Regions from separate parts of the Parazoarcus communis genome, predicted to be linked through region 1. Evidence: predicted binding sites of a transcription regulator. Region 1 holds the regulator's gene; each other region holds the start of a gene.
The links. The regulator sigma-54, encoded in region 1, starts transcription at its own class of promoters, with help from an activator protein. The targets are predictions, from matches to a motif close to TGGCACGCTTNCTGCTNA.

Region 2: the regulator sigma-54 is predicted to act here: its motif matches at 8,512-8,529, upstream of CEW83_RS21625 (PEP-CTERM sorting domain-containing protein).
Region 3: the regulator sigma-54 is predicted to act here: its motif matches at 2,041-2,058, upstream of CEW83_RS07985 (circularly permuted type 2 ATP-grasp protein).

What each region holds. Positions count from the first base shown of each region.
Region 1 covers NZ_CP022187.1:4,409,204-4,419,686, reverse strand. Annotated here, with positions in the region: gene rpoD (RNA polymerase sigma factor RpoD) at 1-97, shown strand, start outside; tRNA gene CEW83_RS20245 (tRNA-Ile) at 135-213, shown strand; gene CEW83_RS20240 (DUF5710 domain-containing protein) at 446-760, shown strand; gene CEW83_RS20235 (EAL domain-containing protein) at 892-4,137, opposite strand; gene thiL (thiamine-phosphate kinase) at 4,300-5,259, shown strand; gene CEW83_RS20225 (phosphatidylglycerophosphatase A) at 5,252-5,743, shown strand; gene CEW83_RS20220 (CinA family protein) at 5,748-6,266, shown strand; gene recA (recombinase RecA) at 6,295-7,332, shown strand; gene recX (recombination regulator RecX) at 7,362-7,811, shown strand; gene lptB (LPS export ABC transporter ATP-binding protein) at 7,798-8,520, shown strand; gene CEW83_RS20200 (RNA polymerase factor sigma-54) at 8,545-9,999, shown strand; gene hpf (ribosome hibernation-promoting factor, HPF/YfiA family) at 10,017-10,340, shown strand; gene ptsN (PTS IIA-like nitrogen regulatory protein PtsN) at 10,474-10,483, shown strand, end outside.
Region 2 covers NZ_CP022187.1:2,268,541-2,279,023, forward strand. Annotated here, with positions in the region: gene CEW83_RS10305 (SulP family inorganic anion transporter) at 1-161, shown strand, start outside; gene rplU (50S ribosomal protein L21) at 247-558, shown strand; gene rpmA (50S ribosomal protein L27) at 577-846, shown strand; gene cgtA (Obg family GTPase CgtA) at 1,000-2,196, shown strand; gene proB (glutamate 5-kinase) at 2,222-3,337, shown strand; gene CEW83_RS10330 (hypothetical protein) at 3,486-4,565, shown strand; gene CEW83_RS10335 (AMP-dependent synthetase/ligase) at 4,567-6,345, shown strand; gene CEW83_RS10340 (SDR family oxidoreductase) at 6,342-7,478, shown strand; gene CEW83_RS21625 (PEP-CTERM sorting domain-containing protein) at 7,613-8,458, opposite strand; gene CEW83_RS10350 (FAD-binding oxidoreductase) at 8,760-10,451, opposite strand.
Region 3 covers NZ_CP022187.1:1,752,537-1,763,019, reverse strand. Annotated here, with positions in the region: gene CEW83_RS07995 (CobD/CbiB family protein) at 1-651, shown strand, start outside; gene CEW83_RS07990 (acetyl-CoA C-acyltransferase family protein) at 672-1,853, shown strand; gene CEW83_RS07985 (circularly permuted type 2 ATP-grasp protein) at 2,104-3,522, shown strand; gene CEW83_RS07980 (alpha-E domain-containing protein) at 3,548-4,492, shown strand; gene rsgA (ribosome small subunit-dependent GTPase A) at 4,553-5,476, opposite strand; gene CEW83_RS07970 (cytochrome c) at 5,479-5,796, opposite strand; gene CEW83_RS07965 (M48 family metallopeptidase) at 5,837-7,081, opposite strand; gene orn (oligoribonuclease) at 7,190-7,738, shown strand; gene CEW83_RS07955 (ArnT family glycosyltransferase) at 7,841-9,493, opposite strand; gene rpmE (50S ribosomal protein L31) at 9,743-9,961, opposite strand; gene CEW83_RS07945 (tRNA-dihydrouridine synthase) at 10,113-10,483, shown strand, end outside.

The DNA of each region.
Region 1 (10,483 bases):
CGAGCGTATCCGTCAGATAGAAGCGAAGGCCCTTCGCAAGCTGCGTCACCCGAGCCGTTCGGAGAAGCTGCGCAGCTTCCTCGACAGCGACGCGTAACACGCTATCGCCTGTCAGGCACCCCTGACAGGTAAAAGGGCCTCTAGCTCATGCCTGGTTAGAGCAGCGGACTCATAATCCGTTGGTGCTGGGTTCGACTCCCAGGGGGCCCACCATAGAATCAAGGGGTTAGAGATCATTTCTCTAACCCCTTTTCTTTTTTGCAGCATTCTTGCTGCAATAGAACCGTTGCTGGCGATACCTGCCCTCGCACGAACAAGGCGGAAGATGGCAGGATCACGGGTCGGACCGCACGAGTCATCGCAATCAGGCCTTCAACGCCGGCTGAATCGCGCTTCCCTGGCTCTGGCTTACTTTCACTCGCACAGGAGATCTGGAGATGTCGGCATGAGGACCAACCTGCAAGTGCCCTTTGCTGAGAAGGACGAGGCCAAACAACTCGGCGCGCGCTGGGATCCGAAAGGTCGCGTGTGGTACGTCAAGGACGCAGCCGACCTGACGCCTTTTGCGCGATGGCTCACGACCTCCGCACAACAGTCGAAGCCTGCCTCTGGCGCGAAGCCAGCTGCCCGTGGCCACACGCAGTCCTTCCCTGAACACAACACCGGCGCCGGTTTTTTCGTGCTGGCGTGCGACTGCCTTCCATGGGAAGGGTGCGCGAAGTGCCAGGAAGTGGTGAAGAACCACGGCTGGGGCGCGTGACGCCAGCCTCACCGCAGCCTTGAGGAACGAAGCGCGCCAGTGGCGGAGCGTGGCGCAACCGGCATCAACCGCCAGCGCATGCGCCAGGCCACAGCCATCTGTCGTTCAAGGGCACACGGGATGTCCGGCTTTCAGGGCGCGGCCCCGCTTTCTCCGACAGCGAAAAAACCGGCACCCGGCACCGGACGACCCAGCAGATAGCCTTGCAACTCGTCACACCCGAGTTCCACGAGCTGATTGCGCTGCGCCTCCATTTCAACGCCTTCGGCAATCACCCGCATCCCCAGGCTGTGCGCAACCGCGATGATGGCGGACACAATCGCAACCGCGCTCTTGCCTGTCAGCATGGCGCGCACGAAGGTCTGATCGACCTTCAGCGTGTCGATAGGGAAGTGCTGTATGTACGCAAAACTCGAATAACCGGTACCGAAGTCGTCCAGCGCAATCGTGACCCCGAGCCCCTTCAGACGCCTGAGCATTTCTTCCGCCTGATCCACCTTGCCCATCAGCATGCTTTCAGTGAGTTCCAACTCCAGCAGCGCAGGATCGAGGCGCGTCTCTTCGAGAATGGCCGCCACCCTCTCTGGCAGGTTTGCAGAACGAAACTGCCGTGCCGAGACGTTGACCGCCACGCGCAATGGCCTGCCCTCAACCTTCCAGGCCAGCGCCTGCTCGCAGGCCGTCCGCAACACCCATTCGCCGATCCGCTCGATCAGACCGAGGTCCTCCGCCAGCGGAATGAAGCGTGCGGGCGAAATTGCGCCAAGCTCGGGGTGCGTCCAGCGCAACAAGGCCTCCGCGGCAATGACCTGGCCCGTGGTAGCACTTACCTGCGGCTGGTAGGCCACTGACAGCTCGCCGTTCCCCAGCGCGTGGCGCAGCGCCTGCTCGAGCATCAGCCGGTCCTGCACCTGCTCATTCATCTCCGAGGTAAAGAAACGTATGGCATCGCGCCCGGCCGCCTTGGCCTGATACATCGCGATGTCAGCACGCTTTAGCAGCGTCTCGTCCTCATCGCCATCGCGCGGAAAGAGACTGACTCCGATGCTGGTCGTGACAAAGAACTGCCGACCTTCGATTTCGACCGGCGCGGTCAGAATCTGCTGCAGCCGGCACAGCACGGCATAGGCCTGCTCCTCGCCATCAAGATCAGGAAGCAGCACAACGAACTCGTCTCCGCCCTGACGGGCGGCAGTATCGCCATCACGAAGCACGCTCCGCAAACGTTGCGCGACTTCGCACAGCAGCCGATCGCCAGTGCGATGACCGAGATCGTCATTGATGCGTTTGAAATGATCGAGATCGAGATAGGCCACCGCCAGCACGCGCTGATGCCGCTTTGCGGTGATGATCGCCTGCTCGAGCCGGTCATCGAGCAGTGAGCGGTTGGGCAGGCCGGTCAAGGGATCGAAATGCGCCTGATGCTCGAGTTGCTGCAGATAGCGTATGCGCTCAGTGACATCCTTGATCACCAGCACCACGCAGTCGCTATCCTCCCCTCGAACCGGTTCAACCGCGCATTCGGACCAGAAACTCGCCCCGTCGGCCCCGACCCCTTCGAGTTCGAGCACCGACTCGCGCAGGGAACCGAGCGCGCCCTCCAGCGCCGCGACGCCACCCCGATCGAGAACGCCAAGCACGTCCGACGTGCACCCGATGAGTTGCTCCCGCGACATCGCCAGGATCTTCTCGGCGGCCGGATTGACATCGCGAATCACGAAAGCACCGTCTTCGGCATGCAGGATGAGCACGCCGTCACGTGTCGTCTCGATCGCACGCTCGCGCAGGATCAGCGCACGTTCTGCGGTCTTGCGCGCCACCTCGCTGCGCAGGCTCATCAGACCGTAGCCAAGATCCTCCGCCAGCTCCTTGAGCAGTGCGACACCACCGCGATCGAGGTCGCGAACGCTGCTTGCGCCGATGGACAGCACGCCCAGCAGGCGCTCTCCTCCGTGCAGCGGAAAGGCAATCATGGCCTCGCATCCATCCTGCACCGCGGCATCCCTCAACACCGGATCGAAGTCCTCGCCGGAGGTCAGATGCACCGGCTCGCCCGCCTGCAACGCACTCAACGCTGGCGCCTGTATCTGGCCCTCGCCCGCATCCAGCACCGCGCACAGACGCCGCGCTTCGCCTTCCGACGCAACACGCCTGAGTCTGCCGTCGGCCTCCACACAGTCGATCATGGCCAGCCGGAACCCACCTGTATGCACCAGAATGCGACAGATAGCAGAGACCAGGGCCGACTCATCCTCGGAATGAACGAGCGCCTCGTTCCCTCTGCTCAGGGTACGGAGCGTGCGCTGCAAACGCAGCATCGGCCGCATCACCATGCGTTCTATGGTGCCTTTCAGGCCGACCATCAGAAAGATGGCCATCAGCACCATGACCACGCCAACGGCGTAGCGCAGCCGCACCGCGCTGCGGCCAAACTCCTCGACGTAGCCACTGGCGCCCACGACCCAGTCCAGCGACTCGCTGTGCTCGAACGCCACCAGTTTGCTGCGGGGTTCGGTTTCGCCACGCTCCAGGTTCTGCCAGTCGTAGGCGATCACACCCTGCTGACTTGCCAGCATGTTCGAGACAAGTTGCTCGCCGACTTCATTGAGCGGAGACCGTGGGTCATCGTCCTTCTGAAGCGGGTGGGAGATGAAGCGGCCGTAACTGGGCCCCGGATTGGCATCGACGACGTAGAGATAACCGCTATCTCCGATGACAAACGTCCGCAGCCGCTCACGCAAGGGTTTCAGGGCGCGGTTGAGATCCACCCCGACCGCCATCGCGCCAACCAGCCGCCCCCCCCCATCACGCGCAGGAAGCACCTCAAGCAGATAGTGTCGATCCCGGATCATGACCCGACCACGCCAGCGCTGCCCGGCTTCGAGCAAACTGACGGATGCGGGCTCAAGTTGGAGAACCGGCGCAACCACGTCATCCCCCCACTGCGTCGAGGCGATGACGCGAAACCCGTCGCGTTCGCGAGAGAGCACGGCCGCGAGCGTGCCGCGCAGATCACCGCCATAGCGCGCCAGCTCGGCAGACCGCTCACTCACCGGCACACCGTCGATGAAGAACTCCGGCGCACTGCCTGCCTGCGGCGCCCCCGAGTAGGCGCCCCCAAAGCGCAAGGCCATCGCATCGGCAAGCTGGGTAAGGCCATTCCCGAGCGTGGCGAACTGCGTCTCGACGAGATCGTGCGCCAGGCGGCTCAGAGCCTTGAGCTGCCGCTCGGCCTCGGCGCCGGACTGCCGCACCAGATAGCGGTCTCCCATGACGAGAACCGGCAGCATGACGATACCGACGATCACGATGACGATCGCCAGCAACTTGCCACGGAGTCCTTGATGCGAGGTCTGAACCATTAAGTATCCACTCATTTACCGCTTTGCACCGCATCTTACCCATTTTGGGGCGTCGGCAGCGACGCAAGAAAGGCTTATTCCTCCTCAAAGACCATGATTGCAACAGTGCCGGGCGCGCCACACGACCAGCGAGTGCGGTAAGCTCGGGCGCCAACCCGAATTTTCCCGTTCAGATCCATGTCTTCCGAGTTCGAGCTGATTCACCGCCACTTCACCCGCCCCACGGCGCATACCGACCTTGCCGTCGGCGATGATGCGGCACTGATGCGCCCGCGCCCGGGCATGCAACTGGCGGTATCGACCGACATGCTGGTGGCCGGCACGCATTTCTTTCCCGACACCGATCCGCACGATCTTGGCTGGAAGACGCTTGCGGTGAACCTGTCCGACCTCGCCGCCATGGGTGCTGAGCCGCGTTGGGCCTTTCTTGGCCTGACCCTGCCGGGCGCCGACGAAGCCTGGCTCGCGGCGTTTTCGGCGGGTCTGTTCGCCTGCGCATCGCGCTACGGCGTTGATCTTGCCGGCGGCGATACCACACGCGGCCCGCTCACACTGAGCATCACCATCCTTGGCGAACTCCCTGCGGGCAAGGCCATCACGCGGGCTGGCGGTCACACCGGTGACGATATCTGGGTCTCCGGGCAGCCCGGACTGGCCGCACTCGGCCTCGCAGCCCTGCAACACAGGATAGACCTTGGCCCGACGGGACGTGAGCACTGCATTCGCGCCCTGCAGCACCCCACCCCCCGGGTCGAACTCGGCCTGGCGCTGCGCGGCATCGCCAACGCCATGCTCGATGTCTCGGATGGCCTGCTGGGCGATCTCGGCCATATCCTCGAGCGTTCGGACTGTGGCGCCGAAATCGACATTGCCCTGCTCCCCCTGGCCGAACTGCGTGCGACGGGGGCCGACGAGGCTCAGGCGCGGCGTGCGCTGCTCGCCGGTGGCGACGATTACGAACTGCTGTTCTGCGCCCCCGCCGATCGCCGTGACACCGTACTCAAGATCGCGCATGAGCAGGGCATTGCCTTGCACCGCATTGGCCGCCTCACCGGCCACCCCCGCCAGTTGATGCTGCGCGAGACCGACGGCCGCCTGCTTTATCCCATGCTTTCCGGATACGACCACTTTGCCTGAAACACGCCCCACCACGCGCTTGCTGCTGAGCCACCCGGCCCATTTCATTTCACTCGGATTCGGCTCGGGGCTCTCGCCCAAGGCCCCGGGCACGGCCGGCACACTGCTGGCATGGCTGCTCTATCCCTTGCTGCGCACGCCGCTGTCGGAAGCGACCTTCCTCGCGCTGGTGTGCGCGCTCTTCGTTGCCGGCATTCTCGCAGCCGAGCGCACCGGACGCGCGCTCGGCGCCTCCGATCACGGCGCCATCGTCTGGGACGAAATGGTCGCGATGTGGCTCGTCCTCGCCTTCACACCCGCAAGCCTGATCTGGCAGGCCGTTGCAGTGGCGCTGTTCCGCCTGTTCGACATCACCAAGCCACCGCCCATCCGCTGGGCCGACAGCCGGGTCAAGGGCGGTTTCGGGGTCATGCTCGACGACCTTCTTGCCGCGGGCTACACCCTGCTCTCGCTTGCCGTACTCGTTGCCATTTTCGGCGCCTGAACCCATGGACAACACGCTAGAACACCTCTCGGCCCGCGTCGGCGAGGCCCTGACCCGCAAGGGCTGGATGCTTGGCACCGCAGAATCCTGCACTGGCGGCTGGATTGCCGAGGTCGTCACCGCCACGGCGGGCAGCTCGACCTGGTTCGACCGCGGCTTCATCACCTACTCGAACGCGGCAAAGATCGACATGCTCGACGTCGGCACCGGGACGCTCGCCGCGCATGGCGCAGTGAGTGAGGCCACGGTTGCGGAGATGGCTGCGGGCGCCCTGAAGCACAGCCTTGCCAGTATTACCGTCGCGGTCTCAGGCATTGCCGGGCCCGGTGGCGGCAGTGCGGCGAAGCCGGTGGGCACGGTTTGCATCGCCACTGCGCTGCGCTGGGGCGATGTCTTCCCCACCACCCGCCACTTCGACGGCGACCGCGAAGCCGTGCGACGGCAGACCGTCATCGCCGCACTTGAAGAGGTCCTTCGCCTTACCGATTCGGACAGCAGCATCTCAGCAAGCTCTGTGCCATAATTCGCGTCTCACTCAGGAAGGACCACTCATGGACGACAACAAGGCCAAGGCGCTTGCCGCCGCGCTCTCTCAAATCGAGAAGCAATTCGGCAAGGGCTCGATCATGCGGATGGGCGACGGCAGTATCGAGCGCGACATCCAGACCGTCTCCACCGGCTCGCTCGGGCTGGACATTGCCCTCGGCCTGGGCGGCCTGCCGCGTGGCCGTGTAGTCGAGATCTACGGTCCGGAATCGTCCGGCAAGACCACGCTGACCCTCCAGGTCATCGCCGAAATGCAGAAGCTCGGCGGCACCGCATCCTTTATCGACGCCGAGCATGCGCTCGACGTGGGCTACGCCGAGAAACTCGGCGTCAACATTGACGACCTGCTGATTTCCCAGCCCGACACCGGTGAGCAGGCGCTCGAAATCGCCGACATGCTGGTGCGTTCGGGCGGCGTGGATATCGTCGTCATCGACTCCGTTGCCGCACTGACCCCGAAAGCCGAAATCGAAGGCGAGATGGGCGACCAGCTGCCGGGCCTCCAGGCACGACTGATGTCGCAGGCTCTGCGCAAACTGACCGCCAACATCAAGCGCACGAACACGCTCGTGATCTTCATCAACCAGATCCGGATGAAGATCGGCGTCATGTTCGGCAGCCCCGAAACCACCACCGGTGGTAACGCGCTCAAGTTCTACGCTTCGGTCCGCATGGATATCCGGCGTACCGGTGCGATCAAGAAGGGCGACGAAGTCGTTGGCTCGGAAACGCGTGTCAAGGTCGTCAAGAACAAGGTCGCGCCGCCGTTCAAGGAAGCGCACTTCGACATTCTCTACGGAGAAGGCATCTCCCGCGAAGGCGAGATCATCGACCTCGGCGTGACTTACAAGATCGTCGACAAGTCCGGCGCCTGGTATTCGTACAACGGCGACAAAATCGGCCAAGGCAAGGACAACTCACGCGAGTTTCTGCGCGCAAACCCGGCGCTGGCTCGTGAAATCGAGAACAAGGTTCGCGCAGCGGTCGGACTCGGCGAAATGGCCGCGCTCGGTGGCGCGGCACCCGTCGCTTCCGAAGCCTGATCTCCGCCCCGTCCGGACGCTGACCCCTGATGGGCGAGCCGAGTCTGCGCGAACGCGCGCTGCGCCATCTCGCCCGTCGGGATCACTCGCGGGTGGAGCTTGCGCGCAAGCTGTCTCCATATGGCAGCGCCGAGGAGATCGAAGCCGTACTGGTTCGCATGAGCGAACTCGAACTGCTCTCCGACACCCGTTTTGCCGAAGCGTGGGTTCGCAGCAAGGCTGCCCGGTTTGGCAGCCAGCGGCTGCGCCACGAGCTCGCGAGACGTGGCGTATCGAAGGACTTGATCGACGAGGCCATCGAGAGCGAATGTGTGGAATCCGAACTCGACCGGGCTCGTGCAGTGTGGCAGTCTAGATTTGGCCTCGCACCTGACGATCGCCGCGAATGGGCGCGCCAGGCGCGTTTCCTGCAAACCCGTGGTTTTTCCACTGACGTGATCTGCAAACTGTTGAAAGAAGCCCCCGATGAGTCTGCTTAAGGTCACCGGCCTGCAAAAGCGCTACAAGGCGCGCACAGTCGTCCATGACGTCTCGTTCGAGGTTGGCTCGGGCGAAGTGGTCGGCTTGCTGGGCCCCAATGGCGCAGGCAAGACAACCTGCTTCTACATGATCGTGGGCTTGGTGCGCGCCGACGGCGGCGAGATCACGCTCGACGACGCACGCCTGACCGATCTGCCGATCCACGCTCGCGCACGCCTGGGGCTGTCGTATCTGCCGCAGGAAATGAGCGTGTTCCGCAAGCTCACGGTCGCCGAGAACATTCGTGCAGTACTCGAGCTCCGCGGACTGCCGGTGGCGCAGATCGACGAACGCCTGGAAGAGTTGCTCGAAGAACTTGGCATTGCGCACCTGCGCGACAACACCGCCATCTCGCTGTCAGGCGGAGAACGCAGACGGTGCGAGATTGCACGTGCGCTTGCCACCGACCCGCGCCTCATCCTCCTGGACGAGCCTTTCGCAGGGGTCGACCCGATCGCCGTACTCGACATCCAGAAGATCATCCGCTTCCTGAAGGAGCGCAACATAGGCGTGCTGATCACCGACCACAACGTGCGCGAAACGCTCGGCATCTGTGACCGCGCAACCATCATTACCGACGGCCGCGTGCTTGCCAGCGGCAAGCCGCCCGAAATCATCGCCAACGAACAAGTGCGCCAGGTCTACCTCGGCGAGCACTTCCGTCTCTGATTCCGGCACGCCCCGACTGGCATCATGAAACCAACCCTTCAGCTCAAGCTCTCGCAGCACCTGACGCTCACCCCGCAGCTGCAGCAGTCCATCAAACTGCTGCAGCTCTCTACGCTCGAGCTCAACCAGGAAATCGAACGCTTTCTGCTGGAAAACCCGATGCTCGAGCGTGAGGACGGCGACGGCAGCGACTTCGCACCGTCCGCGGTCGGCAACGATGCGCAGCCCGCAACCGAGACCCCGCGCGAGACCAGCGCCGAGACCAACCAGGAAGCCGAGCCCCGCAACGAGAACGAATCGGCCGACTTTGACGAAGGCATGGACTGGTCGGGCACCGGCAGCGGCGCCAGCAGCAAGAGCGACGACGACGAGGACAGCGACTTCCAGGAATTCCAGGCCGCAGGCACCTCGCTGCGCGACTATCTCGATCAGCAGGTTGCCCTGTCCCCGCTGACGGACCGTGACCGCATGCTGGTGCGCTTCATCATCGAAGCGCTCGATAGCGACGGCTACCTGCACCAGGAGCTCGAGGACCTGCTCGAACTGCTCCCGCCCGAACTCGACTACGACCTCGACGACCTCGCGATTGCCCTGCGGCACGTGCAGCAGCTCGAACCGGCGGGCATTGGCGCACGCACCCCCCAGGAGTGCCTCGGCCTGCAGCTGCGCGCCATGCCGGCAGGCAGCTGCCGCGACCTGGCGCTGGTCATCGTCGAACAGCACCTCGAGCTGCTGGCCGAACGCAACTTTGCGAAGCTCAAGCGCCTCACCGGGTGCGACGACGACGCCCTGCGCGATGCCCAGGCGCTGGTGTGCCGGCTCGACCCGCATCCGGGGTCGCAGCATTCCAACGAAGAAACCCGCTACGTCCTGCCCGATGTCGTGGTGCGCAAGATCCGCAACCGGTGGACGGTGTCGCTCAACGCCGAAGCCATGCCGCGCCTGCGCATCAACCAGCTCTACGCCAGCCTGCTGCAGCAGAACCGGGGCCAGGGCGGCGGTCTGACCGGCCAGCTGCAGGAAGCACGCTGGCTGATCAAGAACGTACAACAGCGCTTTGATACCATTTTGCGTGTATCTCAGGCCATCGTTGACCAGCAGCGACAGTTCTTCGATCATGGCGAGGTGGCAATGCGTCCATTGACCCTCAGGGAGATCGCGGACCAGCTCGAGCTGCATGAATCAACCGTATCGCGCGTCACCACTCAGAAGTACATGGCGACGCCGCGCGGCGTATTCGAACTCAAGTATTTTTTTGGCAGTCACGTTGCCACCGACACCGGTGGTGCGGCTTCTTCCACAGCGATTCGTGCCTTGATTCGCCAGCTGGTGGACGCCGAAGACAGAAAGAAACCCCTGTCCGACGCAAAGATTGCCGATCTGTTGGGCCAGCAGGGTATCGTGGTCGCGCGGCGCACAATCGCCAAATACCGCGAATCACTCAATATCCCGCCGGTCAGTCTGCGTAAAACGCTTTGATACCAAGAGGAGTTAACATGAATCTCAACATCACCGGACACCACGTTGAAGTGACACCGGCCATCCGCGAGTACGTCTCCGGCAAGCTTGACCGCGTGATCCGTCACTTCGACAACGTTACCAGCGTGAACGTGATCCTTTCCGTTGAGAAACTCGACCAGAAGGCTGAAGTCACCGTGCACGTGCGCGGCAAGGACATTCACGTCGAAAGCGCCGACGCCGACCTCTACGCTGCCATCGATGCGATGACCGACAAGCTCGATCGCCAGGTGCTCAAGTACAAGCAGAAGAGCACCGATCACCACCACGACTCGCACAAGCACCAGACTCCCGAGGCGTGATTTTTCACCAGGCCTTTCGGACCCGGGTGAAGTTATAATCCGCCGCTCAATTTGGCGGTCCGGCTTTGCCCGGGCCTGAGAGACCTTTCAGCGTGGCGTCCGCTCCGGCGGCGTTGCGTGAGCCCCAAAGCGCATGAGCCTCA
Region 2 (10,483 bases), 2.1 Mb from region 1:
GCTTTGCGCTTCAGGGCCAGGCACTCGCCTTCTGCGGACTCAAGAAACAGGTCATCGACGCCATGCAACGCGACGGCCTGTGGCCTCGAATCGAGCCCCACGCGGCCTACCGTACCGAACAGCAGGCACTGGACCAGCTGCTCCAGGATGCACCGGAGTGATTACGCACTGATTAATATTGACTTTTCCCTGCGCACGCAATACAGTACCCGACTCTTTGCAAAAACCATCAATCGGAGCAACTCCATGTACGCGGTGATAAAAACCGGTGGCAAGCAGTATCGCGTCGTCGCCGGCGAAAAGATCAAGGTAGAACAGATACCGGCCGACGTGGGTTCCCAAATCACCATCGACCAGATTCTCATGGTCGGCGAAGGCGAGGCCGTCAAGATCGGCACGCCGGTGGTTTCCGGAGCTTCCGTCACGGCTTCCGTGGTGTCCCACGGTCGTCACGACAAAATCAAGATTTTCAAGATGCGCCGCCGTAAGCACTTCCAGAAGCACCAGGGGCATCGTCAGAACTACACCGAAATCCGCATCGACGCGATTTCGGCCTGAGCCAGGAGGTAAGTCGACATGGCACATAAAAAAGCTGGCGGTAGTTCCCGTAACGGCCGCGACTCAGAATCGAAACGACTCGGCGTAAAGCGCTACGGTGGTCAGTTCGTACTCGCAGGCAACATCATTGTTCGCCAGCGTGGCACTGAATACCACCCGGGCGACAACGTCGGCATCGGCAAGGATCACACCCTTTTCGCACTGACCAACGGCACCGTCAAGTTCATGGTGAAGGGCCCCGCCCGTCGCCGTACCGTGACGATTCTGCCTGAGGCAGCCGAGGCCTGATTTTCGCCTCGCGACCGGAAAAGCCCTATCCTTGCGGTAGGGCTTTTTTGTTTGTATCGCATCACCTGCTTTACCCGCTCCATAACCAGTACCCCTGCGACCCGGCTCGCGGCACCTGCCGCACCTGCCGCGTCCCTGCCAGCCGGAAGCATCATGAAGTTTTTTGACGAAGCCCGAATTGAAGTTGTTGCCGGAGACGGCGGCAACGGCGTTGCCACCTTCCGCCGCGAGAAATACATTCCGCGTGGCGGCCCCAACGGTGGCGACGGCGGTCGCGGCGGCAGCGTGTACGCAGTGGCCGACCGCAACATCAACACCCTGATCGACTATCGCTATACCCGCCACTTCCGCGCTGAACGTGGCGAGAACGGTGGCAGCCGGGACTGTTACGGCAAGGGCGGTGAGGACATCACCCTGCGCTTCCCTGTCGGCACGGTGATCACCGAGCACGAAACGGGCGAGATGATTGCCGACCTCGACGAGGACGGCAAGAAGATCCTGATCGCCAGCGGTGGCCGCGGCGGTCTGGGCAACATCCACTTCAAGTCGAGCACCAACCGCGCACCACGCAAGCGCACCATGGGCCAGGAAGGCGAGCGGCACATGCTGCACCTCGAGCTCAAGGTGCTCGCCGACGTCGGTCTGCTCGGCCTGCCCAACGCCGGCAAGTCGACCTTCATCCGCGCCGTCTCTGCAGCCAAGCCCAAGGTCGCCGACTACCCCTTCACCACGCTGGCGCCGAACCTTGGCGTCGTCCGCACGGCCGAAAGCCGCAGCTTCGTGATTGCCGACATTCCCGGCCTGATCGAAGGCGCGGCCGAAGGCGCCGGCCTCGGCCACCAGTTCCTGCGTCACCTGCAGCGCACCCATGTGCTACTGCACCTGGTCGACCTCGCTCCCTTCGACCCCGAGGCCGACCCCGTACGTGACGCCAAGGCCATCGTCGATGAGCTGCGCAAGTACGACGAAGAGCTCTACAACAAGCCACGCTGGCTCGCCCTCAACAAGCTCGACCTGATCCCGGAAGAAGAGCGCGCCGAACGCATCGCCGCCTTCCTCGAGGCCTACGGTCCGGTGGAACGCCACTTCGAGATCTCCGCACTCAAGGGCGACGGCTGCAAGCCGCTGGTCTTCGCCATTCAGGACTTCCTCGACGGTGAGCGCGCGCGCATCGAAGCCGAGCGCCAGGAACGCCTCGCGGCCGAGCAAAGCCGCCTTGCAGCGATCGACGCCGCGCGCGCCGAGGCAGAAGCTGCCGCGCTCGAAGCCGACCTCGACGACGAGGATGATGAGCACGACGACGATAACGCCAGCGAAGCCGATCAGCAGGACGACACCACTCCCCGCTAACACTGCACCCAGGCAGTCGAACACCATGAGAGAGAAGATCAGGAATGCGCGCCGGCTGGTCGTAAAGGTCGGCAGCGCCCTTGTCACCAACAACGGCGCAGGCCTCGATCACGCCGCACTCGACGACTGGGCGCGTCAGATCGCGGTACTGCGCAGCAACGGCCGCGAAGTCGCCCTGGTCTCCTCCGGCGCCATCGCGGCGGGCATGCAACGACTGGACTGGACCAAGCGCCCGCAGGAGATGCACAAACTGCAGGCCGCTGCTGCAGTCGGCCAGATGGGCCTTGTCGAAGCCTATGAGAAGGCCTTCTCGCGCCACGGCCTGCAGACCGCGCAGATCCTGCTTACGCACGCCGACCTCGCCAACCGCACCCGTTACCTCAACGCCCGTTCGACGCTCACCACCCTGCTCGGACTCGGCGTGATTCCGATCATCAACGAGAACGACACCGTCGTGACCGACGAGATCAAGTTCGGCGACAACGACACACTGGGCGCGCTGGTTGCCAACCTGATCGAAGCCGAGACACTGATCATCCTCACCGATCAGAACGGCCTGTACACCGCCGACCCGCGCAAGGACCCCGCAGCCAGCCTGATCGGAGAAGGTCGCGCGGAAGACCCCGTGTACGAGTCCATGGCTGGCGGCGCCGGCAGCGGCATCAGCAAGGGCGGCATGATCACCAAGATCAAGGCCGCACAGCGCGCCGCCCGCAGCGGCGCCCACACCTGCATTGCCAGCGGTCGCGAAACGAACCCGCTGCTGCGCATTGCTGCAGGCGAACCCGTCGGCACCCTGCTCTACGCCAGCAGCTCGCCGCTGCAGGCGCGCAAGCAATGGCTTGCCGATCACCTGCAACTGGCCGGCGATCTCGTGATCGACGATGGCGCAGTTACCGCGCTGAAGAACGGCCGCAGCCTGCTCCCCGTGGGCCTGATCGAGGTCAGGGGCGACTTCAGGCGTGGCGCAGCAGTGGCCTGCCGCAGCATCACCGGCGAAGAAGTGGCCAGAGGCCTGGTCAATTACAGCGCATCCGAATGCCGCCGCATCGCCCGAAAGCCGACCAGCGAGATCGAGAAACTGCTTGGCTACATCGACGAACCGGAACTGATACACCGGAACAACATGATTGGTCGCTGAGGGTTGCGCGTCGCTCTGCGACGAAATGCACACGCACCCAAAGAGCGCAAAGTACAATCTGTCTGTGCTTCCGGAACAATGGTTATGCAAATAACACGCCTGGGCAAATAGGATCGCCTTTGCGCCAGGCTGCACAGGAGGCGTCAGAATGACCAAGTGCAGAAAATGCCTGCTCCCGGCCTCAGCACCTGGAGCGGAGCTTGACAACGCGGGGGTCTGTGCGTTTTGCCGGCAGAACGCACCGCAAGAGAAGACGCCCCCTTCGTCGGCGGCCTTTCTCGACGACCTCGAGACAACGCTTGCCGCCTGCCGCAACAATCCCAATTCAGAATACGACTGCATCGTCCCACTCAGTGGCGGCAAGGACAGCCTCTACCTGCTACACCGCCTGAAGGTCGACTACGGCATGAGGGTGCTGGCGTTCACATGCGACATCGACCTTCCGCCCGTTGCGTGGAAGAATATTCGACTCGCTCTCAAGAAACTCGATATCGACCATCTGGTATTTGCGCCCGCCTTCGGCTTTCTGAGCAAACTCTTCCGCTACCTGCTTTGCAACCAGGAAGCCCGCGGTGCCGTATATACCGTTTCATACGTCTATGCCCCGCTTTTTGAGGGGGCAGCAATTCGGCTGGCGATCGAGAAGAACATTCCACTGATTCTGGCCGGCTACTCGCCGGGCCAGCCGGAGCCGGAGCGCATGCTGTACGAGTTTTCTCCGACGCTCATTCGCGAAGAAGACTGGACGCCGCCTCACCTTGCGACCTGCGGCGAGTTCTCGGAAGCTGAACTCACCGCCTTTTACAACCCGAAGAAGCTCCCCGCCGCTACCGCATTCCCGCGTTACCTTGCCCCGTACCACGCCTGGGACTACGATCAGGACAAAGTCATCCGGAAGGTCACCGAACTCGGACTGGTGCAGCGCAGCTCGCATGCAAGCCCGATCGTGAGCAATTACCCGATCAACTGGCTCATGATGTACTCGGATCTCAAACAATTCGGCTACAACCCTTACGCACCGGAGTTTGCAGCACTGATCCGCGAGGGGAAGGCGAGTCTTGCATACTGGCGCATCATGGCTCCCGTCGTCGACTTCATGATTCGCAACAAGCTGGGCCTTGGCAGGGAGGTCAGACGCAGCATGGAATGGCTCGGACTGCGAGACGATGACCTGCGCATCAACCTGCCCAAGGGCGCGTACGACCCTCCGTTGCTGCGAGACGCCTGACATGCCCGCCCCGACAACAACCCTGCCAGAACGGCTGCTAGCGCGGTGCAAGGACACCCCGGATGCTGTCGCCTATCTCCATCGGGGCGATGATGGAAAATGGCTGCCCGTCACGTGGCATACCGTTGCTCAGCGAGCAATCGGCATCGCTCGCGGGCTCTCACTGCTTGGCGTGCAAGCAGGTGATCGCGTGGCAATCATGCTGCCCACCTCACCAGAATGGGAATACTGTCAGCAGGCCGTACTCATGCTTGGCGCAACAGTGGTCGGAATCGACGCTCATGACGCCCCGTCCAATCTGCACCATATCCTTGAGCTGACTCAGCCGCGCGCGCTGGTCACAGGTAACGAGCGTCAGCTTGCGCTCATCAGGGAAACCTGGCGGGTGCCCGAGATTATCGTGGTCGCTGAACCCGAGGTGCCCCACCCGGATATCCACGCACTTGCGGACTTTTTGCAGACACTCGATACCGGCGCAACGCCCCCCTCAGCGCCCTCGCCCGACGACATTGCAACAATCGTATTTACTTCGGGAAGCACGGGGACACCGAAAGGCATTGCGTACACTCACCGCCAGGTTGCGCTTGCCTGCGATGCGATTCTTGATCGCTTTCCCTCGATCTCCAACGAGACCACCCTCGTTTGCTGGCTGCCACTCTCCAACCTGTTTCAGCGCATCATCAACCTGTGCGCAATTGTCTGTGGCGCAAGATCCTATTTCGTTTCCAACCCGCAGGACATCGTCCGCCTTCTCCCGGAGATCCAGCCCTCCCTGTTTATCGGCGTACCGCGGTTTTTCGAGAAGCTGCATGCGGGCATCATGGCAGAGGTCGCAAAGCAGCCCGCACCTGTCAGGCTGCTGATTGCTGCGGCCTGGACAACAGGCATGAAGACTGCAGCAATGCAACGGTCTCATGGTCAGGTCAGCCTCACCTGGCGCGCCCTGTCCATGCTCGCCAACCCGATACTGGCACGCTTGCGCGCAGTCATGGGCCAGCGCATGCAGTTCATGGTCAGCGGCTCGGCGCCGCTACCCTCCTGGCTCATGGATCGCTTTCACGGGCTTGGCTGGCTTGTGCTTGAAGCCTACGGTATCAGTGAAAACGTCATGCCGGTCGCACTGAACACCCCGACGCACTACCGGTTCGGCAGCGTAGGGCGCGCATTGCCAGGAAACGAACTCCTTGTTGCCGAAGACGGCGAACTACTCATACGTGGAGATGGCGTGTTCAGCGGCTACTACGGGGCAGACGCGCACGACACCCCCATAGACAGCGAAGCGTACCTGCACACCGGGGACTTCGCCCGACTCGACGCCGACGGTTACGTCTGGCTTGAGGGGCGCAAGAGCGAGGTCTTCAAGACCTCGACCGGGAGGCGGATCGCGCCAGCCCCACTCGAGGCAGCGCTCAAACAGATCGATTATGTCGATCACGCCATTATCGTGGGGCGAGACCGCCCTTTCCCGGTGGCCATCATTACCCTCAGCCCTGAACACGAAATGGGAAAGCAGGTACAAACGCCTGAGGGGCAAAAGACGATAAGCAGTGACGTCGCCAGGGCATGCGAAGCATTTACCCCCTACCAGCGCCCAGGCGCGGTCATCGCAAGCACAAGACCACTCGGAATTGCGACTGGCGAGCTTACCGCAAACCTGAAAATTCGTCGCAAACAGGTTGAAACGCGATTTGAGCGCGATATCGAGCGGGCCTATGAAGCCCCGCGCCTGTCACCTGACACGGACATCCGAACCAACCCTCCGGTGATTCTGACCCCATGAATACTTATTTCCTAACCGGCGCATCCGGTGCCGTTGGCAGCGCGATCGTCCCCCTGCTTCATGCCAACGAGAACGTGAAACTGCGCATTCTGCTGCGCGCTGAATCGGATCAGCATCTCGCAGAGAGATTCGAGAAACTGTGTGCGTTCTGGGGGATCGCGGCTGACGCCGAAACCCGGCGCCGTATCACCCCCCTGCGCGGAGACGCAGCCGAACCCAACTTCGGAATGCCTCCCGTCGATTACGCCAAAGTCGTCAGTGACACCACTCATATCGTTCATTGCGCTGCGAGCGTACGGATGAACCTCAGCCTGGAAGAGGCCCGTCACTCAGCGGTAGGTTCGATGCAAGCCATTCTGACGCTCGCCCGGAAGCTTGCCGAGAACGGCACCCTCCGCAAGATCGATCTGGTGAGCACTGTCGGCATTGCGGGAAAGCGCTCGGGCGCGCTGCCCGAGACCTGGATCGATGAGCCCCGCGAGTTTCACAACACCTACGAACAATCGAAATCCGAAGCCGAGGCCTTGGCACGCAAAGCCCTCGAAGAGGAGAAACTGCCCATCACGATCCACCGGCCAAGCATGGTGATCGGCGACTCGCGCGACGGCAAGATCATCCACTTTCAGATTTTCTACTTTATCTGTGACTTCCTTTCCGGGCGCCGCACGTTTGGCCTGTACCCGGACTTTGGAGACGTTCGCCTCGACACCATTCCGGTTAACACGGTTGCCAGCACGATCGTCTCCTCAAGCACCGATCCCGAAACAGTCGGATCGATCTTCCACCTGTGTTCGGGTCCCGAGAAATCGATCAGACTCGTCGACCTTCGCCTGCTTGTCAGGGACGCATTCCACAGGCACGGACTCAACGTCCCGTTTGCACTGAAACTGCCTATTGGTCTTTTCATGGGCGCGCTCAACCTTGCCGGGCGATTCATGCAACCGGAGCAGAGGCGAGCGCTGGCAACGCTTCCGATCTACATGGACTACCTTGCCGATCAGCAGGGCTTCGATAATCGAAAGTACAGCGCCTGGCTTGAAAGCCGAAAAGAGGCGATTCCCGACGCCAAGGACTACTTGCCGCGAGTGCTCGCACGTTTTCTTGAGCAGAAACATCCGCTCGGGCCCAACTGAAGGGTCTCTGCGAGGTAGCGACAGCCAGACAGCTCACGAGCCTCCCGCAACGTCCGCATCTGTCACAGAGCGGGGATCACACCACAAAAAAAGGGCACCCGAAGGTGCCCTTTTTCACAGCCACTGATCAACGATCAGGCGCGACGGCGACGTACCAGACCACCGCCGAGAAGGCCGAGGGCCAGAAGCGCCAGCGTACCGGGTTCCGGAACCTCTGCAACACCGCGGGTGTTCAGCGTACCAGCCAGACACCATGCGCCGGTTGCTGCAGTACCGGTCGAGCAACCGTTTGCCAGTCCGCCAGAAACGTCCAACGGATTCAGAACGAAGTTGTTGGCCGATTCCGTGTAAGCGAGGTCAGCCGTACCACCCGCAGCGTCGGGCACGCCGTTGCCGTCAAGGAAGGCAGCAAAAGCCGCATTTCCAGCAGCGGTGTCAACATCAAGCAGACCGTTGCCGAAGAAGTTCAGCGTTGCGCCGCTGAGGTTACCGGATGCCTGACTGACCACGTTGGCCGGAGTCGCGCCACCAAGGTTGCCGTGTCCGGTCAGCGACGCATACAGCGTGCCGCCCATGATCGTAGCCAGGTTCGCGTTCGAGTTCTGCGTCAGCAGGTTCAGGAGCGGACCGTTGAGGTAGTACAGGTTTACATCGGTACCGGTGAACTGGATGTCGGTTGCCGACGTGAAGGTACCGCCGGTGAAGTTCACCGTGTAGAACAGGCCGCATCCACCGCCAGCGGTGCAGTAGTTGCTGTTGCCGTTGATCGTGGTGATGTAGCCGTAGCCCATGCCAGAACCCGTACCCGGTGCAGTGGTGGCCGGATTGATGAACTGCTGGGCAAGCGTCATCGTTTCGATGTGGGTATTGGACGCACCAAGCGTACCAAAGTCAATGCCTGCAACCACCACGGCGGAAGCAGGAGCACTTGCCAGGGCTGCGCCGGTTGCGAGTGCGATCGCGATAAGATTTTTTTTCATTCCAGCACCTCTTGAGTAGTGTGAATTCGTTGCAGAACATCCGCTGCTACCAATAAGCAGTTAGCGTGCCAACAGTGTGGAATGACGTCTAAGTCAATGTTTTACATTAATTAAAAACAAAAACTCTCATTGCGAAAAAGCGTCCTGGATTCGTGAATGTAAAAAATCCCGACAGCCACACCAGCATCACAAAGCGGTTAATCCCGCCCGAAACCTGAACGCTTCCCCACACACCCGCGATGCCAATGCCTTTCCTTGAATTCACCGCGATGTGCCGGAGCATGCGGCTTCACACCACGGGTCAGAGGCCGGGAGGATCAGTCGGCTCGACGCCGCTCGCCGGCATTGCACTACCGACATCGTAGCGGCCCGGCGCTATCACCCCCTTGGGGTCCAGCGCCTTCTTGATGCGACCATTCAGACTCTTCAGTTCGGGGGCTCCGCGATAAACAGAGTCCCACCCGGCCAGCCCCGCGCGATACTGTTGAAGATTGACCGCCTGCATATCCTGCACCAGCCGCGCGTAAAGTCCCTTTGCGCGCTCTACCTCATCAGGACTTTCCTTGTCATAGATGATCGCCATCAGGCACACGACTGAGCGCGGATTCATCATGAGCATGGCAACGTAGAAATCAAAGTCGTACTCTTCGAAGGTTTTTCGCGAGTCGGCAAGGTAACGCACGATCTCGGCGCCGATCACCGGCAGGATCGGCGCAAACCAGATCAGCCCGCAGCGGTCGGCAGCTGGATCGACATCGCTGTCCGGACGCGATGCGCCATGCCGGTAATAGGCATGCCGCACGAAGTACTCTGTCGGAATGCCTTTCAGAATCCTGTGCGCGTGAGGCGCAAGCTCAAGGACTGGAAGTGAGGTCTTGCCCAATCCATGCAGGAACGGAAGCATCCAGTCGTTTTTCTTCACCAGTCTGACGAGCTTATCGAGGAGCGATAGCCGCCCATCGGTCAGAAAAATCAAGCGCCCATAGGGGCCGAGCTCGCGGCGCAGCAGCTTGCGCTGCACCTTCACCTGCTCGCGCGTACCGTACAGCCCCCCGCCACAACTCCAAGGCGAGATTCGATACTTGTGCCGAAGGCCGTCAAGGTCAGCGGCGGAAAGCCGCCCCTTGGACGGCACATCTTCATGCAGGCGTTGTGTCAGAACAGTGATTGTGACGAAGTCATTGATCATGTGCAGCTTGCTTACAGCCACGCCCAACAGCGCAAGCTTGCGGTATGCGTCCATGACGGCCGGCACGTCGGCCTCATTTCGAATTTCAAAGACATAGGAATTGTATTCTTCAGGCTCAGGCATCAACCACAAGCCCGCCTGTGTCACCACTCCGAGGTTCGACTGGCTGAACAGCCCCTCGATATAGGGCCCCAAGCCCCATTTGTGTGTATGCCAGGTTCTTTGCGATTTCGACGAAGTACCAATCTGAACCAACTCGCCTGTCGGCAAGACGACTTCAAGGCCGCAGAGGTTTCCGAAGTGATCCCCGTAAGGCGTTTCACCAATACCTCGCTCCAGGGCGTTGCCAATGACACTGCCTTCCGGAGGGCCATCGGTGCAGTCCGCCCAAAGCCTGGAGCCTGTCTCCCTGAGATAGGCGTTCAACTGCTGGTAGCTTACGCCGGGCTCAATGACGACATAGGCGAGTTCTTCATTTACCTCAAGCACGCGGTTCATGCGCTCAAGGATGAGCACGATCGCGCCATCCTCTGTCGCCAGCGACGCTCCATAGCCCCAGTTCTTTCCCGTGCTGAACGGCCAGATCGTCAGTCCGTGCTCGCCAGCAAGCTTGATGACCCGGGAAACCTCCTCCCCGCTCCCCGGAAAGACGACCGCTGCGCAACGTTTCTGCCACGGAATGGTGCACCGGGAATAACGATCAAGATCTTCGCTGCTTGTACAGACGAACTCCGACCCGACGATTGCTTTCAGCTGGTCGGAAACCTGCTGCGTAAACCGCGTTTCGCTTTGTGTATTTGGCATCGTCCGTCCAGTCCTATTTGAGCGCTTTCTTT
Region 3 (10,483 bases), 1.9 Mb from region 1:
CAGGAAAGTCATTTCTTTACCGACATCCATCTTGCGCTGCGCATGGGCGAAATCGATCGCGCGCGCGCACTGTTGTCGGAATGGCGCGGTGGTCAGTACCAGGAGGCGAGTTCCAGCGAGGTGGCCAGGCTTGCGATTGAGCAGGCGCTGATTGCTTCTCACCGCAGCGTGTTCGGCGTGGCGTTCTGGTTCGTGCTGCTCCCGGGGGCGAGTGGAGCGCTGATGTACCGTCTTGCGCGTTTCTTCGACGACGAATGGGGCTCCCGCACCGACAACGAGTTCGGCAGCTTCGGTCGTTTCGCGCGACAGGCGTTCGCCGTAATTGACTGGATGCCCGCACGTCTTACCGCTGCGTCATTTTCGGTGGCGGGGGATTTCGAGGATGCGGTTTTCTGCTGGCGCACGCAGGCAATGCTGTGGCCAGACAAGTGCTCGGCTATACTGATTGCAAGCGGCGCCGGTGCATTGGGTGTGCGTCTTGGCATGCCCATACATATTTCGGGAGAGATCGTCGAGCGGCCTGAAATGGGGCTGGGGGACGAAGCCGACGCCGATTACATGCAAAGCACGGTCGGGCTCGTGTGGCGAGCACTGGTCGTGTGTCTGGTAATGCTTGCCCTGCTGGGTCTTGCGGGCTGGGTTGGCGGTTAATTTTCGAGGAGGGTGTATTGATGGCTAATCGTGAAGTCGTAGTGCTGAGTGCCGTTCGTTCCGCAGTGGGTGGCTTTAATGGCTCGCTCAAGGACATCGAGCCGGGCGAACTGGGTGGACTGGTGGTCAAGGAAGCAATCGCACGCGCTGGTGTCGATCCTGCGGCAGTATCGTTTGCTGCGGTCGGTCACTGCATCCCGACTGATTCCCGCTACGCCTATGTTGCCCGTCTCGCGTCGATCCAGGGTGGCATGAGCAAGGAATCCGTTGCGTTCGCGGTTAACCGTCTGTGCGGCTCTGCCCAACAGGCAGTTGTTAACTCCGCTCAGGCAATTCTGCTGGGCGACGCCGATTTCGCCATCGGCGGCGGCGTGGAAGTGATGTCCCGCGGGGCATACCTGATGCCTGCGCTGCGCAGCGGCGCCCGCATGGGTGACACCAAGGCGATCGACGCCATGGTCGCTGTGCTGACCGACCCGTTCGGCGTTGGCCACATGGGTATCACGGCCGAGAATCTGGCCAGCAAGTGGGACATCAGCCGCGAAGATCAGGACGCATTCGCGCTGGAATCGCAGAATCGTGCTGCCGCTGCAATTGCTGAAGGCCGTTTCAAGAGCCAGATCGTGCCGATCACGTTCGAAACCCGCAAGGGTACGGTCGTGTTTGATACCGACGAGCATCCGCGTGCAACCACCATGGAAGCGCTGGGCAAGATGAAGCCGGCGTTCAAGAAAGACGGTTCGGTCACCGCAGGTAACGCGTCGGGTATCAACGACGCCGCCTCCTTCCTGGTGCTGGCTGAGGCTGCCAAGGCTGCCGCTGCTGGTCACAAGCCGATCGCTCGCCTGGTGTCCTACGCCATTGCTGGCGTGCCGAACGAACTCATGGGTGAAGGTCCGATCCCTGCCTCCAAGATTGCGCTGCAGCGCGCTGGCCTGTCGCTGGACAAGATGGATGTCATCGAATCCAACGAAGCTTTTGCTGCCCAGTCGATCGCGGTGAACAAGGGGCTGGAACTCGATACGTCCAAGGTCAACCCCAACGGTGGCGCCATCGCACTGGGGCACCCGGTTGGTGCAACCGGTGGCGTGATCATCACCAAGCTGCTGCATGAGCTGATCCGCGTGAATGGCCGCTACGGCATGGCCACCATGTGTATCGGTGGCGGCCAGGGCATCACCACGATCTGGGAGCGCATCTGATCGTCAGGATTTCCTGCCTTGCAAAAACCCCGCTTCGGCGGGGTTTTTTTATGCGCCGGATTCGTGCGCGCCCACCCGCGGGAGGTGGGATGCACCACATTTTGGTGCAATGACCCGACAAGGCACTTAAATGGTGCGTTAGCTGCTCCAAAGACACTGCCTGATGGGTTGGCGCCTGCTTTTATGCTGGCACGTTTTTCGCTCCTATCTACTCGTCCGGAATCACAACGAGAAAGGCAGGCTTCGTGTCATGACCATCAAGAATTTCTACAACGAGATGACCGATGAGGCGGGGCGGGTTCGTCCGCACTATGCCTCTTATGCCAACTGGCTGTCCGAGATGCCCACGGAGCGCTTGTCCCAGAAGCGGGCTGAAGCGGATGCACTGTTTCACCGGTACGGAATCACCTTTGCGGTGTATGGGGAGAATGCAGGCACCGAGCGCCTGATTCCGTTCGACATCATTCCGCGCATCATTCCCGCAGAGGAATGGACCATCCTCGCTGCAGGCCTCAGGCAGCGGGTGAAGGCGCTGAACATGTTCATCGGCGACATCTACCACGACCAGAATATCCTGAAGGCAGGGCACATTCCGCCCGAGCAGGTACTCAACAACGCCCAGTATCGGAAGGTGATGCAGGGCGTGGATGTCGCGCGTGATATTTACGCACATATCGCCGGGGTCGACCTCGTGCGTGCTGGCGCGGGCGAGTACTACGTACTCGAGGACAATCTTCGTGTGCCTTCGGGCGTGTCCTACATGCTCGAGAACCGCAAGATGATGATGCGGCTCTTCCCGCGCCTGTTCTCGCATTACAAGGTGGCGCCGGTCGACCGCTATCCCGACATGCTGCTCAACATGCTGCGCAGCGTGGCGCCGACCGGGGTGACCGACCCGACGGTGGTTGTCATGACGCCGGGGGCGTACAACAGCGCGTATTTCGAGCATGCGTTTCTGGCACAGCAGATGGGGGTGGAGCTGGTCGAGGGGCAGGACATGTTCGTCAAGGACGATCATGTCTTCATGCGCACCACGCAAGGCCCGCAGCGCGTGGATGTGATCTACCGCAGGGTGGATGACGACTTCATCGATCCGACCGCCTTCAGGCCCGACTCCGTGCTCGGTGTGCCGGGACTGCTGGGTGCCTACCAGGCGGGCGGCGTCACCGTCACCAATGCCATCGGCGGCGGCGTGGCCGATGACAAGTCAATCTATCCGTATGTGCCCGAGATGATCCGCTTCTACCTCGGTGAGGAACCCATCCTGCACAACGTACCGACTTCGATGTGCCGCAAGAAGGAAGATCTGGCCTATGTGCTCGATCACCTTTCTGAGCTGGTCGTGAAAGAGGTGCACGGCTCGGGCGGCTACGGGATGCTCGTGGGACCGGCGGCCTCCAAGGATGAAATCGAGGCTTTCCGCAAGGTGCTGGTGGCCCACCCCGAGCGCTACATTGCCCAGCCCACCCTTGCGCTGTCGAATTGCCCGACTTTTGTCGAGTCGGGGATTGCGCCGCGCCATATCGACCTGCGTCCTTTCGTCCTGTCCGGTGAGGAGATCCAGCTGGTTCCCGGCGGCCTGACCCGGGTCGCGCTGCGCGAAGGTTCGCTGGTCGTGAACTCCTCGCAGGGCGGTGGAACCAAGGACACCTGGGTGCTTGAAGCGTGATGAATGGCTTGATGGAGAACAGACAATGCTGAGCCGTACTGCAGATCACCTGTACTGGATGGCCCGCTACATGGAGCGGGCAGAGAATATTGCACGGATGCTGGACGTGAATTACCGCATGTCGATGATGCCGCAGTCGCAGGTCCAGGAGGACCAGGCCTGGGGCGCAACCCTGCGGATCATGGGGCTCGAGGCGGCCTTTCACGAGCGCCACTCCGAGATCACGCCCGACAACGTGCTCGATTTCATGATCTTCGAGCCCACCAACCACTCGAGCATTCGCAGCTGCCTGCTGGCTGCGCGCGAGAACGGGCATGCTGTCCGCGGAACGCTGACCTCGGAGCTGTGGGAAACCACCAACGCCACCTGGCTGAAGATGCGCGACTTCACACGCGAAGAGTTTCTCGATGTCGGCCCCGGCGAGTTCTTCGAGTGGGTGAAGTACCGCTCTCACCTGTCGCGTGGCGTCACCATCGGCACCATGCTGCAGGATGAGTCGCTGCGCTTCATCCGCATCGGCACCTTCCTCGAGCGCGCCGACAATACCGCGCGGATTCTCGACGTGAAGTACCAGATCCTGCTGCCTGCGGGCGAGTCGGAGGGCGGCGCTGCCGACTACTATCAATGGAGTGCCTTGCTGCGCTCGGTGTCGGCCTTCGAGGTCTATCGCAAGGTGTATCGCGATCTGATCACGCCGGCGCGTGTGGCCGAGCTGCTTTTGCTGCGTGCCGACATGCCGCGTTCGCTGGCGCGCTGCATGAAGGAGGTCTATGCCAACCTTCAGGGTGTCAGCAACGCCCAGTCGGCGGAGACCGAGCGTCAGGCTGGCGAACTGGAGTCGCAACTGCGTTTTGGCAAGATCGATGACATCGTTCGTGGCGGGCTGCATAGCTACACCATGCGCCTGCTCGATCGCGTGCAGTCGCTGGGCAACCGGATTGCGGACGACTTCCTGGTGCCGGTGTCCTGACGATCACCCGGTCTGCTTGCTGAACGCAGACGGGAGGCCATTGATGGCCTCCCGTTTCATTTACCAGCCCGGATTGGCCTGTTTCGCGGCGGCGATTTCGCTGCGAATGATGCGGTAGTGCTCGAAGCGGCGGGGGTGAATTTGTCCCGCCGCGAGTGCGCCGAGGAGTGCGCAGTCCGGTTCGGCCTCGTGCCTGCAGTCGCGGAAGCGGCACTTGCCAAGGTGCGGTCGAAACTCGATGAAGCTCTCGACCAGTTCATCCGGTGTCATGTGGGCTAGTCCGAAAGCCTGCAGGCCCGGACTGTCGATCAGCCAGCCCTCGCCGAGCGGATAGAGACGCGCAAAGGTCGTGGTGTGTTTGCCGGTGTCGAGTGCGGTGGAGATCTCGCGCGTGGCGGCCTCGGCCTCGGGTATCAGCGCGTTGGTCAGTGTCGACTTGCCCATGCCGGACTGTCCGACAAGAATGCTGCGGTGCCCGGACAGGCTGGCCTTCAGCGATGCCGCGCCATCCAGCGCCGAAACCTCGAGCACCTCGTAGCCGAGGGCGGAAAACGGGGCGAGCTGATTGCGTGCTGTCTCCAGTCGATCCGTCAGATCGGCCTTGTTGAGCACGATCACTGCGGTGATGTCCTGGCTTTCCGCTGCCGCGATGCAGCGTGATATCAGCAGGTCCGAAAAGCCCGGCTCGGTGGCGACGACGATGCCGATATGGCTCAGGTTGGAGGCGATCAGTTTTTCCCGGAAGGCGTCCGAGCGCCACAGCAGGTTGCGCCGTGGGTGCAGGTGCTCAATGACGCCCTGCGCGTCGCCGGCGGCGGCGATGTCGACTTCATCGCCGCAGGCAAAGCTGCTTCGTTTGCCCCGCGGATAGCAGCGCAGGCGCCCATCCGCGGTGTCCACTTCGTAGTGACGGCCAAAGGCGGCGACAACGGTGCCGGTGCTTGTCTCTGCCTGGGCGCGCTTGCGGCTGCCTGCGTTGCGAATATTCACTTGAACTTGTAGTAGTTTTTGTTCAGATAGCCGGCAATGTGCATTTCGTCTTCCGGAAACAGATCAAGATTGAGCATGGTCGTGCACGCCGTGAGTTGCTGGCTCAGGGCGCTGGGCGAATTGACGCGGCGATCAACCCGGATATAGATGTCCGAGCCGTCCTTGCCGCCGTACTTCTGTTCATGACAGGCGACGCACAGTTTGTCGTGCATCTCGCCGCCCAGCTTGATGTCGGCTTCCGCAAACGGATCTGCGGCAGCCGGAAGGCTGAACATCAGCGTGGAGCCAAGCGCGATCAGTAGATGTATTTTCATGTCATCCTCCTTGTTGTTCTCCGTCACGGCTCCGGGTGTGTCAGCCCTGAAGCCGTGCAATACGCACTGCAGCCGGCGGGTGTGAGTCGAAGAAGCCGGAGTACACCGGGTCGGGCGTGAGTGTCGAAGCATTGTCGCGGTACAGCTTTACCAGCGCGCTGACCAGGTCGTTTGCCTGAGTATGGCTGGCTGCGTAGCGGTCTGCTTCAAATTCATGGCGGCGTGACCACTGGCTCATCAGCGGTGTCAGGGCAAAGGTGAACCAGGGCAGCGCGAGGAAGAACAGGGCGAGCCCGGCTGCGGTGCCGGTCTGAGTCACGCCCAGGCCGTTGAAGAAGGCGGGTTGCGAAAGCAGCCAGCCAAGCAGCGCAAACAGCGCGAGGCTGGCCGGGGCGAGCACCAGCAGGCGCTTGACGATGTGCTTGTGGTGGAAATGGCCGAGTTCATGTGCAAGCACGGCCTCGACCTCCTGGGGCGTGAGCTTGTCGAGCAGGGTGTCGAAGAACACGATGCGCTTTGACGCGCCAAAGCCGGTGAAGTAGGCGTTGCCGTGCGCGGAGCGGCGCGAGCCGTCCATCACGAAAAGCCCCTTGGAGCGGAAGCCGCAGCGATCGAGCAGCGATTCGACGCGGTGCTTGAGCTGCTCGTCGGCGAGCGGGCTGAAACGGTTGAACAGCGGCGCAATGAAGGTCGGCCAGATCAGCAGGACGAGGAGGTTGAAGCCGAGCCAGACCGCCCACACCCAGACCCACCACGCTGCGCCCATTGCGGCCATCAGCCACAGCACGCCGGTGAGGAGCGGAAGGCCGATCACCGCTGCCAGCGCCGCCTGCTTAAGGCTGTCGGAGACGAACAGGGCGGGGGTCATGCGATTGAAGTTGTAGCGCTTTTCCAGGACGAAGGTACGGTACAGGGAGAACGGCAGGTCGATCACCCAGCTGATTACGCCGAGCATGGCCAGCAGCGCGACACCATGGGCGATGGAGCCTGCATCGAACAGTCCTGCACAGAGGGTGCTGATGAGCTGAAGGCCGCTGCCGATGGTGAGTGCGAGTACGAAAACCGCCGAGACTGCGAGCTCGACCAGGCTGAGTCGCACCCGCTCGGCGGTGTAGTCCGCAGCCCGCTGGTGTGCCTCAAGCCCGATGCTGTCGGCAAACGCACCTGGCACGGCATTGCGGTGAGCGCGCACGTGCCGGATCTGGCGCAGCATGAGACCCGTCTTGACGAGGAGCGTGCTGCCGAGCGCGATGAGGAAGAGTACGGTAAACAGGTGTGGGGACATCCGGGAAAGCCGACGGGAAGTGATGGACCATTATGTGACACAATCGCGGCCGGGAATGTTTCATCTCGCCGCGGACAGCCCGCCCGGCGCACGAAAGGCTCAAGGATTATGGCACAGGATCAGAATCACCTCATCTGGCTGGACATGGAAATGACCGGCCTCGAACCGGACACCGATCGCATCATCGAAATCGCGGTCGTCATTACCGACAGCGATCTCAATACCGTCGCCGAAGCACCGGTGATCGTGGTGCATCAGCCCGACAGCGTGCTCGATGCGATGGATGACTGGAACAAGAATACCCATGGCAAGTCGGGTCTGATCGATCGGGTGCGTGCGTCCACCGTCTCCGAGGCTGAAGCCGAGGCCCAGATGCTGGCGTTTCTGCAGGAATGGACGCCGTCGCGTACGTCGCCCATGTGCGGCAATTCGGTGGGGCAGGACCGTCGCTTCCTGGTGCGCTACATGCCGCAGTTCGAGGCCTGGTTCCATTACCGCAACCTCGATGTGTCGACGCTGAAGGAGCTGGCGAAGCGCTGGAATCCGGAGGTGTACAAGGGCGTCAAGAAGGCCGGGGCGCACACTGCGCTGGCCGATATCCAGGAGTCCATCGCCGAGCTGGCGCACTACCGGGACAACTTCCTGCGTCTGGGCTGACACGCTCGCACGCTGCACCTGCCTTGTTCGAGGCCAGCCGCAATTCATGCCGCTGGCCTCGTTTCATTTGGCGGGTCGCCGCGGCTGCGGCACGCAGGTTTGTCAGTTACTGTCGGTGCGAAGGTAGAGCTGAAGCACTTCCAGCTGTTTACCGCCGCCACGCCGATACTCCCACACCGGCTGCCACCCGCTGCCCGGTTTTCCGTCTGCTTGGCGGCGGACGGAATAGGTCAGCAGAAGCCGGCAGGGCGTGGTGCCGTCGCGGGTGAGCGCGGGGCGAATGCCCGCATAGTAGTCGAGCGCGCTGCGTACCGCGTCGGGGAGCCCCGTGCTTGCGACACATTCAGCCTTGTGGGGGCGCAGGGCCTGCTGCAGCGAAGTCACCGCCGGGCGGTAGCTGCGGCCGTAGTCGAACCAGGGCATCAGCAAGGTGACCGCCAGGCACCACAGCATGGTCATGCCCATGGCCCAGTTCGCTGTTGCGCGCGTCGTCGTGCGTGGCAGGCGCCACACCAGGACGATCCAGAGTGCGCAGATCGCAATGCCGATGGCCGGTTGCAGCAGTCCGTCGCCGTGGGTGAAGGACGGCGTTACCCGTGCGATATGGCGCGCCAGCCCCGGCGGCCATGCATAGGCCTGAGCGGTCCAGGCGATCCAGACCAGGGTGGCGAAGACACCGAAGCTCATCACGCCAAACCAGTCGAAGGCATTGGCTGCGCCACGCCGCAGCACCGGAACGCCACCCGCGGCAAGCAGAGCGACGGAGGGAAGCAGGGGCAGGGCCGCCGTCGGTGAGAGATCGCCCTCGGCGATGATGATGCCGATCGCAATCAGCGCGGACAGCAGCGGCAGCAGCCAGCGCAGTTCCAGCATTCGGCGTCGAGCCCGCCACAGTGCCCAGAGCGCGATGGGCCAGAGCGGCCACGCAAACCAGCTCAACAGTTCGGCAAGGCGATTGAGGTCGCCGCCGCGCAGCGCATCGCTGGTGAGCGAGGTCCATTCCCGGTGCAGCCAGAGGGAAAGGAGTTCCGGCTCGGTCAGGTGTATGAGCAGGGGCCAAAGGGCGCCCAGGAGCGTTGCCAGCGAGAGACCCGCCAGCAGGCCGCCGCTGGCCCGGGGGTTGCGGCAGTCGGGGCAGGCCGTCATGACCAGAAGAAACAGCGGCAGGGTCAGGATCGCGCCACTCAGGCCGCCGGCGAGCAGTGCGAGGGCGCTGCCCAGGCCTGCCTGAAGGCTGCCGCCGACTGGCTGCTGGGGAACTCTGGCAAGCCCGTTGATCACGAGCGCAACCATCGCCATCAGGGCGAGCATTGGCTGGGTTTCGTGAGCGTGCAGTACCAGCCCGAGGCTGCCCAGGGTCAGCAGGGCTGCGGGTGTGCGCGCCGGGCGCCCGTAGAAGCGTTCGGCGGCGCGCGCAATCCAGTACACCGTCATTGCCGTGAAAACGGCGCTGGCGAGTCGTGCGCCATCGTGGGGTGGCAGGATGCTTCCGGTGAGCGTTGCCAGCAGCGCAGCGACCCAGTAATACAGCGGCGGAAAATCAGGAAAGGGCAGGCCGGCGATGGCGGGGAACAGCAGGCCTTCGCCCTGCAGCATCGAGAACACCGGGCCGAAGTGGCGTGCGTCGTCGCCGCGCCAGGGTTCGTGCCCGGTGAGGCCGGTCAGCAGGTAAAGCCCGACCAGCAGGGTCAGGCCGACGGTGCCGTAGGTTCGGCGCTGCAGTGCGGAGGGGTTGTAAGGTTCGCGGGGGGGCATTCGCGCTCGGTAGCGGTGTCGATGGGGGCAGACCTGTGTCCGCAAGACCTGCATTGTATCGGCCTCGCGGAGCGCTTGCATTGCGCATGACGCGTCTGGGGGCGATGTGGCCGCCATTTGTGCTGGCGCAGCTGGTCGTTGCCCCGGCCTGAACAGGTGTCAACGCTATTCAGGACGGGTCACGGACAACAAAAAAGGCAGCCGTGGCTGCCTTTTCGTGATGCGCTATCGCTGTTGAGCGACGGCGATTCAGCTTGCGCGCTGTACGTTGCCGTACTTTTGACGGAAGCGCTCGACGCGACCGGCGGTATCGACGATCTTCTGCTTGCCGGTGTAGAACGGGTGGCACTCTGCACACACTTCAACGTGCAGTTGCTGCTTGCCGATGGTCGAACGGGTGACGAACGTGTTGCCGCAGGAGCAGGTCACGTCGACGTCTTTGTAATTGGGATGGATTTCCGCTTTCATGTCAGATCCTGAGTACGGCGGGCGGCGGTTGTGACCACCCTAAATTGAAAACACGCAATTATCCTCGAGTCTTCCTCGCATGGCAAGCGCGCAATGATCTGGCTTCGTTTACAATGGCCTGCTTTCCCAACACCTGCCCGCGAGAAACACTTTGCGCCTGCTGCTTGCGCCGATGGAAGGTTTGCTGGACGACGTGCTGCGTGCCGTATTAAGCCGTATCGGCGGCTATGACTGCGCAGTGAGCGAATTCGCACGTGTGTCCGGTTCGGTGCTCCCGCACCGCTGTTTCCGTCGCATTGTGCCCGAACTCGATCACGGCAGCAGGGCCGTCGGCGGCATGCCGGTGCGTGTCCAGTTGCTCGGCTCCGACCCGGCGGCAATGGCTGACAATGCCGCACAGTTGGCCTTGCTCGCACCTGCTGCGGTCGACCTCAACTTTGGATGCCCCGCACCGACGGTCAATCGTCACCGCGGTGGTGCGGTACTGCTCGACGAACCCGAACTGCTGCATGAGATCGCGCG